One region of the Ensifer sp. MJa1 genome, then DNA from elsewhere that is predicted to be linked to it. Evidence: predicted binding sites of a transcription regulator. Region 1 holds the regulator's gene; each other region holds the start of a gene.
The links. Region 1 encodes LexA, which represses DNA repair genes until DNA is damaged. Its sites were predicted from a motif close to TGTTCNNNNTGTGTTCNG; they were not measured.

Region 2: MKZ91_RS16760 (ribonuclease T2 family protein) is a predicted target of LexA. The motif match lies at 1,358-1,375, and genes of this name have one in related genera.
Region 3: uvrA (excinuclease ABC subunit UvrA) is a predicted target of LexA. The motif match lies at 1,079-1,096, and genes of this name have one in related genera.

Annotation. Positions count from the first base shown of each region.
Region 1 covers NZ_JAKUMO010000020.1:124,467-126,735, reverse strand. Annotated here, with positions in the region: gene MKZ91_RS23960 (hypothetical protein) at 1-170, opposite strand, end outside; gene MKZ91_RS23955 (hypothetical protein) at 437-733, shown strand; gene lexA (transcriptional repressor LexA) at 968-1,687, shown strand; gene MKZ91_RS23945 (hypothetical protein) at 1,772-2,104, opposite strand.
Region 2 covers NZ_JAKUMO010000011.1:134,077-136,345, forward strand. Annotated here, with positions in the region: gene MKZ91_RS16750 (DMT family transporter) at 1-253, opposite strand, end outside; gene MKZ91_RS16755 (alpha/beta hydrolase) at 266-1,201, opposite strand; gene MKZ91_RS16760 (ribonuclease T2 family protein) at 1,389-2,171, shown strand.
Region 3 covers NZ_JAKUMO010000012.1:143,729-145,997, forward strand. Annotated here, with positions in the region: gene uvrA (excinuclease ABC subunit UvrA) at 1-954, opposite strand, end outside; gene MKZ91_RS17650 (single-stranded DNA-binding protein) at 1,235-1,783, shown strand; gene MKZ91_RS17655 (MarC family protein) at 1,887-2,269, opposite strand, start outside.

The DNA.
Region 1 (2,269 bases):
ATCGCGCCGGCGTCATAGCTCGTCGCCGCGTAGCACGATCCTCCAAGTGACGGATCGGAGCCGACGGTCCAGGCATTGACCCGCTTCCAAATGTTCGACCGCGCCTCCTCCGCGCACGCGGCGCCCGTCGCAATCAACAGGCCGAGAAAGGCCAGCGGCAATCTATGCATGTGGTCACCCCATTTTCCCCGCAAAGTTATAGGATTCGTGTGACCTGTCGAGATGGCAAAGGAGATGCGCGACCGGCAATTGCGCCATCTCGGTCATGGCCACCCAAGCCCATTGCCAGCAATTGTGGCCTTGCGGTCACGGCGCTGCACCAAACAGCTGTTGAACACGGCAGCGGGATCCCGCTGATCGCTGGACTTCGGAACGAAAGCGCGGTTCACATCGTTAACCGCCCCGTAGTCCCCCCAAATCAAAGTGGACGATCACCGTGCTTGCCGCCCTGCTCATCGCCTCGATCGTTGCATCGCCGAACATCCCGAATACCTTGCTCAGCGCCGCAACCGTAGATGAACTGCAGGCCGACTTCGAATCGGCCGTTCCTTGTCATCAGATCGACGGGCGCAAGGTTTGGAAGGGCGCCATCGCCTACTACATCCAGTCGTTCGTCTATGATGGCGACACGCCGGTGGCCACGGACGCAGCAGACGCGGTTCTGCCCGAAGACAACAGCGCCGAGACGGTGAAGGAATTCGAGGACGCGTGCTCGGGCATTCAACCGGCTTGAAAGGCGCTCGGCGGTCGGTCTGATTCGATCAAAGCCGCCGTTCCACGCCCCTGCTCAGTCGCTCGGCCATGCCGCAGAGCGTCCGATAGCCCATTTTCAGCCATACAACCCGCCGATCGAACCGATTCGATGCGTCAACAGGTGGCATTCACCGAATTTTAGGCACTTGCGGAACACATATGGAACAGATAGTGTCTGTTCTTGATTTGTTTCACGCTTCTGGAGCGACGTGCCATGCTGACCCGCAAGCAACAGGAATTGCTTCTTTTCATTCACGAGCGAATGAAGGAATCGGGCGTGCCGCCGTCGTTCGACGAGATGAAGGATGCGCTCGACCTCGCCTCCAAGTCCGGTATCCACCGGTTGATTACAGCCCTTGAAGAACGCGGCTTCATTCGGCGACTGCCAAACCGGGCACGCGCGCTTGAGGTCATCAAGCTCCCGGAAGCCTACGCCTCGAACCAGCAGCCGCGTCGCGGTTTTTCGCCAAGCGTCATCGAAGGAAGCCTCGGCAAACCGCCGGCGCCAGCCCCTGCCGCACCGAAGCCGGCTCCCGTCGCCGACAATACTTCGGTTTCCGTTCCGGTCATGGGGCGCATCGCTGCCGGTGTTCCGATCTCAGCCATCCAGAACAACACCCATGACATTACCGTTCCGCTCGACATGATCGGTAGCGGCGAGCACTACGCGCTCGAGGTGAAGGGCGATTCGATGATCGAAGCTGGCATTTTCGACGGCGACACGGTGATCATCCGCAACTCCAATACGGCCAATCCGGGCGACATCATCGTGGCGCTGGTTGACGATGAGGAAGCAACGCTGAAGCGGTTCCGTCGCAAGGGTGCGTCGATTGCGCTTGAAGCCGCCAACCCGGCCTATGAGACCCGCATTTTCGGCCCCGATCGGGTCAAGATCCAGGGCAAGCTCGTCGGCTTGATCCGGCGCTACCACTAACCGTTACCGGAATTTGGATCTTAAGCGCATCTCGCCGCCATTTTCGGCAGCGAGAGCAGCTTGCGGGCGGCGTTTGCCGCACGCTTACTCGTGGATCGTGTATTCGCCGAGCTCGCAGAGGTCCTGGGTGTCTTCGGTCGTATCGAGGCCCGAGCCCTCCTCGAACTCGAAGCGCATGTCGTATTTGCAAACATCGCGGCCGTCGGCGATCGTGATCTCGATGTTTTCGCCGGGGTTCAGGACCTGCCGGCCAAAAACGTCGTCCTCCCATTCGTTGACGCCAACCGGCGACGTGTAGAAGTTGGTGAGCACCGCGCTTGTGTTGTTCTTCAGTTTGAACACCAGGTCTTCAGCGCGCGCCCCGATCGTGGTTGCGGCCATCATGGCCGAAGCCACCAGGACAAATTTCATCTTCATATGTGCGTTGCCTCCGTTTCGATTGATGACGGACGCTACCGATGCGGCTGATGTCAGCGGAGTCATTGTTCCCCTCTACCGATTTCGCCGCGCGATAAAATCCGACCGACCCTTAGCGGACCTGGCTTGCGCGGGCGTGTGGCAACTGCGGCAAGATGTCGAGAG
Region 2 (2,269 bases), on a different contig from region 1:
GCAGCGCATGCAGTGCGGTCTTTCGCCAGGTGAGATCGAAAAGGCTGCCACGCAGCAGAACAACCGGCAGGATGAAGACGACCTGGAGCAGGAAGCGGACAGCGGTAATTTCCGCCGAGGGCACGGTGACGATCGCGAGCTTTGCGAAGATGTCGATCAGCGGCGATATCAGCACCGCCATCACCATCAGCATCAGGCCGTAGGAGACGCGGTTGTGATCAGCGGCGATCTTGGGTAACGGCATGTCGGCCATAAGGAATTCCGGTCAGCGCTTCTTTGCAATGGCGGCCAGGCACCAGGCGGCGAAATCCGCGGTTGCCTGTTCTCGGCCAATCTCGTTGAGGGTCTCGTGGCGCATGCCTTCGTAAACGGTGACGGTGACGTCGCTCATGCCTGCAGCCTTCATCTTCGCGCCGAGCCAGCGGGCGGCGTTGCCCATCTCCGTCGACGGATCGGCGCTGCCGCCGACGAGATGGACCGGCAGGTCCTTCCTCAGCCGCGCCAGCCGGTCCGGCCGGGGGCCGGCGAAGGACAGACGGAAGAGATCGAGCCAGAGCGAGACGGTCGCGTCGAAGCCGCAAAGCGGATCGGCAGCATATTTCGCCACTTCGGCATCGTCGCGCGACAGCCAGTCGAGATCGGTCTTGCGGTCCTTGATCGCGCCGCCCCACATGCCGAAGGTGAGCTTGGTGAGCAGTGGGCTTGGCACATCCGAGCCCTTCAGTGCCTTTTCGATCTTCAGGATCACCTGTCCGCCGCGGCCGGCAAGCCCCGGACGGAAATTGGAGTTCCAGACAGCAAGCGCGTCATAGAGGGAAGGGTCGGCCTCGGCGGCGTTGAGCGCGATCAGCCCGCCCATGGAATGGCCGAAAAGAATGACCGGCAGACCCGGGTGATTGGCGGTGGCGATCGTCCGTATTGCCCTGATGTCGGCAAAGACCTTGTCGAGGCCGTCCCTGCTCGAAAACATGCCGAGCGGCGCATCGGGTGCGCGCGTTTCGCCATGGCCGCGATGGTCGTGGGCGTAGACGTGAAAACCGTGCGCGGCCATCGCCTCGGCAAAACGCCCATAACGACCCGAATGCTCGGCAAGGCCGTGGCTGATGAGGAGGATGCCGCGGGCGTCCGCAGTCGCCGGAAAGTGTCGCCAGCTCAAGGCGGCGCCGGTCGGGCTCTGATGCGTCTTCACCTGCCCGAACATGTTTTCTCCCGGCAACAATCGACAGCTCACTTGGCGATTTCAAATCGATTTGTGTGGCAAAGGCAATCGCCGCTTGTTGATCGTTGCGCATGAGGTCACAAGCGATTTGGCGTCGCCGTAATTAGCAGTTGCAATTTTCCCGTTTTGAGCGATATTTGTTCCTGTTTTGTTTTCGCGGGAGGCCATCATGGCTCGTTTTGGTAATGCGGTATCAGGTTCGATGGCAGGAATTCTGACGGCACTGGCGCTGTTGCTGGCGCCACCCGCCTTTGCTGCCAGCGAGGAAGCATCCAACCAAGCAACGTCGCAAGGAGCGACCAGCCGCACGGAATATGTGCTGGCGGTCAGCTGGCTGCCCGGCTTCTGCGAGACGCGACCTGAGCGCAAGGAATGTGCGAACCAGACGGCGGAGCGTTTTGACGCCACCAATCTGTCGCTGCACGGGCTCTGGCCGCTGCGCAAGAGCTATTGCGGCGTAAACGCCGAGGTGCGCGCCCAGGATCGCAAGGGCAGCTGGCTGGAACTGCCGAAGCTTGCGATGGCCGACGACACGGCGGCGCGCCTGCTCATCGCCATGCCCGGTGTGCAATCCGGACTCGACCGACACCAGTGGCTGATGAGCGGCACCTGCCAGAGCGGCTCGGTCGATGACTATTTCGCTGCGCAGCTGCGCTTGCTGGAAGAGCTCAATCGCTCGGCGGTCGGCGCACTCTTTCGCCAGCGCATCGGTTCCGAGCTGGATGAGAAGGCGATCAAGCAGGCCTTCGACCAGAGCTTTGGCGCCGGTGCGGGCGACCGGGTGCGCATGCGCTGCCAGACCGTGCAGGGGCGCAGCGTCATCACCGGGCTGACGATTGGCTTGACGGGTGACGTCCTGAAGGCATCGAGCCTCGGACCGCTGATCCAGGCGGCGGGGCCGACGGAGTTCAAATGCGCCAAGGGCATCGCCGATAGCGCCGGCCGCGGCTAGGGCATTCGTCAGCTCGGATATGTGAGGGGCGTCAGGGCGAAGGCGTCTCGATGCGTTCGTCAGATGGAGGGCGGGCGTGCCGACAGGGATGTTCGTTT
Region 3 (2,269 bases), on a different contig from region 1:
TTCCGGCACGATCAGCGCCACGTCGATCTTCTGCTGGCTGCCGAGGCCGTCGCAGGTGGGGCAGGCGCCGAAAGGATTATTGAAAGAGAACAGCCGCGGTTCGATCTCCGAGATCGTGAAGCCGGAGACCGGGCAGGCGAACTTTTCCGAAAACAGCACACGCTCATGGGTTTCGTTCAGCGACTTGTTGGCCGAGCCGCCAGCTGCCGTTTCTTCCGGCGGCAGCGGCTTGTCGGCGAACTCGGCAACCGCGAGACCGTCGGCGAGCGTCAGGCAGGTCTCTAGACTGTCGGCAAGCCGTGTAGCCAGATCCGGGCGCACGACCACACGGTCGACCACGACGTCAATGTCGTGCTTGTACTTCTTGTCGAGTGCCGGGACTTCGGCGATTTCGTAGAAGGTGCCATCGACCTTCACGCGCTGGAAGCCCTTCTTCATCAGTTCGGCGAGTTCTTTCTTGTACTCGCCCTTGCGGCCGCGGACGAGCGGCGCAAGGATATAAAGGCGCGTGCCTTCGCCGAATTCGAGCACCCGGTCGACCATCTGGCTGACCGTCTGGCTTTCGATCGGCAGGCCTGTCGCCGGCGAATACGGCACGCCGACACGCGCAAACAGCAGGCGCATGTAGTCGTAGATCTCGGTGACGGTACCGACGGTCGAGCGCGGGTTGCGCGACGTCGTCTTCTGTTCGATCGAGATCGCCGGTGACAGGCCGTCGATCTGGTCAACATCCGGCTTCTGCATCATCTCCAGGAACTGGCGCGCATAGGCCGACAGGCTTTCGACATAGCGGCGCTGGCCTTCGGCATAGATCGTGTCGAAGGCAAGCGAGGACTTGCCCGAGCCGGAAAGCCCGGTCATCACGATCAGCTTGTTGCGCGGCAGATCGAGGTCGATGCCTTTCAGATTGTGCTCGCGCGCACCACGAATGGAGATGGTCTTGAGTTCACTCATCGGAAGCCAGCTTTTGCATGTCGGTTGAAAGCCCCCTATGTAATGACGCTATCGCCCATGTCGAGGCGCAATCGGCAAAACAGGCGGCCAATTCGAGTCGGTTGACAGGATCATAGCCAAATACTAGAACAAATAAAGAACAAATCGCCCATAAAACGGCCAAAACTGTTGTGGATTATGTGCGAGGCGGGGCGTATCGGCAGCATCGGGCCGCTAAGATACGCGCTCTTGAAATTCCAAGCCGGGCCCCAGGCGCGGCGAAACCACGGGAAAAGCGACAATGGCTGGAAGCGTCAACAAGGTGATCTTGATCGGAAATGTCGGGGCAGACCCCGAAATCCGGCGCACGCAGGACGGCCGCCCGATCGCCAACCTGCGCATCGCAACCTCGGAAACCTGGCGCGACCGCAACAGCGGCGAACGCAAGGAAAAGACCGAATGGCACACGGTCGTCGTCTTCAACGAGGGCCTGTGCAAGGTTGTCGAACAATATGTGAAGAAGGGCGCCAAGCTCTATATCGAAGGCGCGCTGCAGACCCGCAAGTGGCAGGACCAGAACGGCAATGACCGCTACTCGACGGAAATCGTGCTGCAGGGCTTCAACTCGACGCTGACGATGCTTGACGGCCGCGGCGAAGGCGGTGGCTCCGGCGTCAGCCGTGGCGGCGGCAGTGGTGCGGGCGACTTCGGTGGTGGCAACTATGGCGGCGGCTACGACGACTACGACCAGCCGCGCCAGTCTTCCGGCGGCGGACGCTCGGGCGGCAGCAACCAGGGTGGCCAGGGCGGCGGCTTCTCGCGCGACATGGACGACGATATTCCGTTCTGATCGCGAGCGGATCGGTATTAGCAAAAAACGCCGCGTCCTCAGGACGCGGCGTTTTTTGTTACCCATTGCGGCCCTTTCGGTGGAAGGGCCGCAATTGCCAAATTTACAGCGCCATCGCGGACTTGACCCCGTCGACGACAAACTGCACCGCGAGCGCCGCGAGGATCACGCCGAGCAGGCGGGTGAGGATGGCGCGCCCGGTGACGCCAAGAAAGCGGTCGATGCGCTCGGCAATGACGAGCGCCAGGAAAAGGCTCAAGATCGACAGCGCAATGACGATGATGAGCTGTGCGCGCTCAACAGGCGTCGGGAACGAGCCCGCCAGCAGGATCGTCGCCGAGATCGCGCCCGGCCCGGCTATCAACGGCAAAGCCAGCGGGAAGACTGCGATGTTGTGAATGTGATCCTTGACCGTCGCGTTCTCGCCGGTCTTTTCCTTGCGCTCCTGCCGCTTCTCGAAAATCATCTCGAAGGCGATCCAGAAAA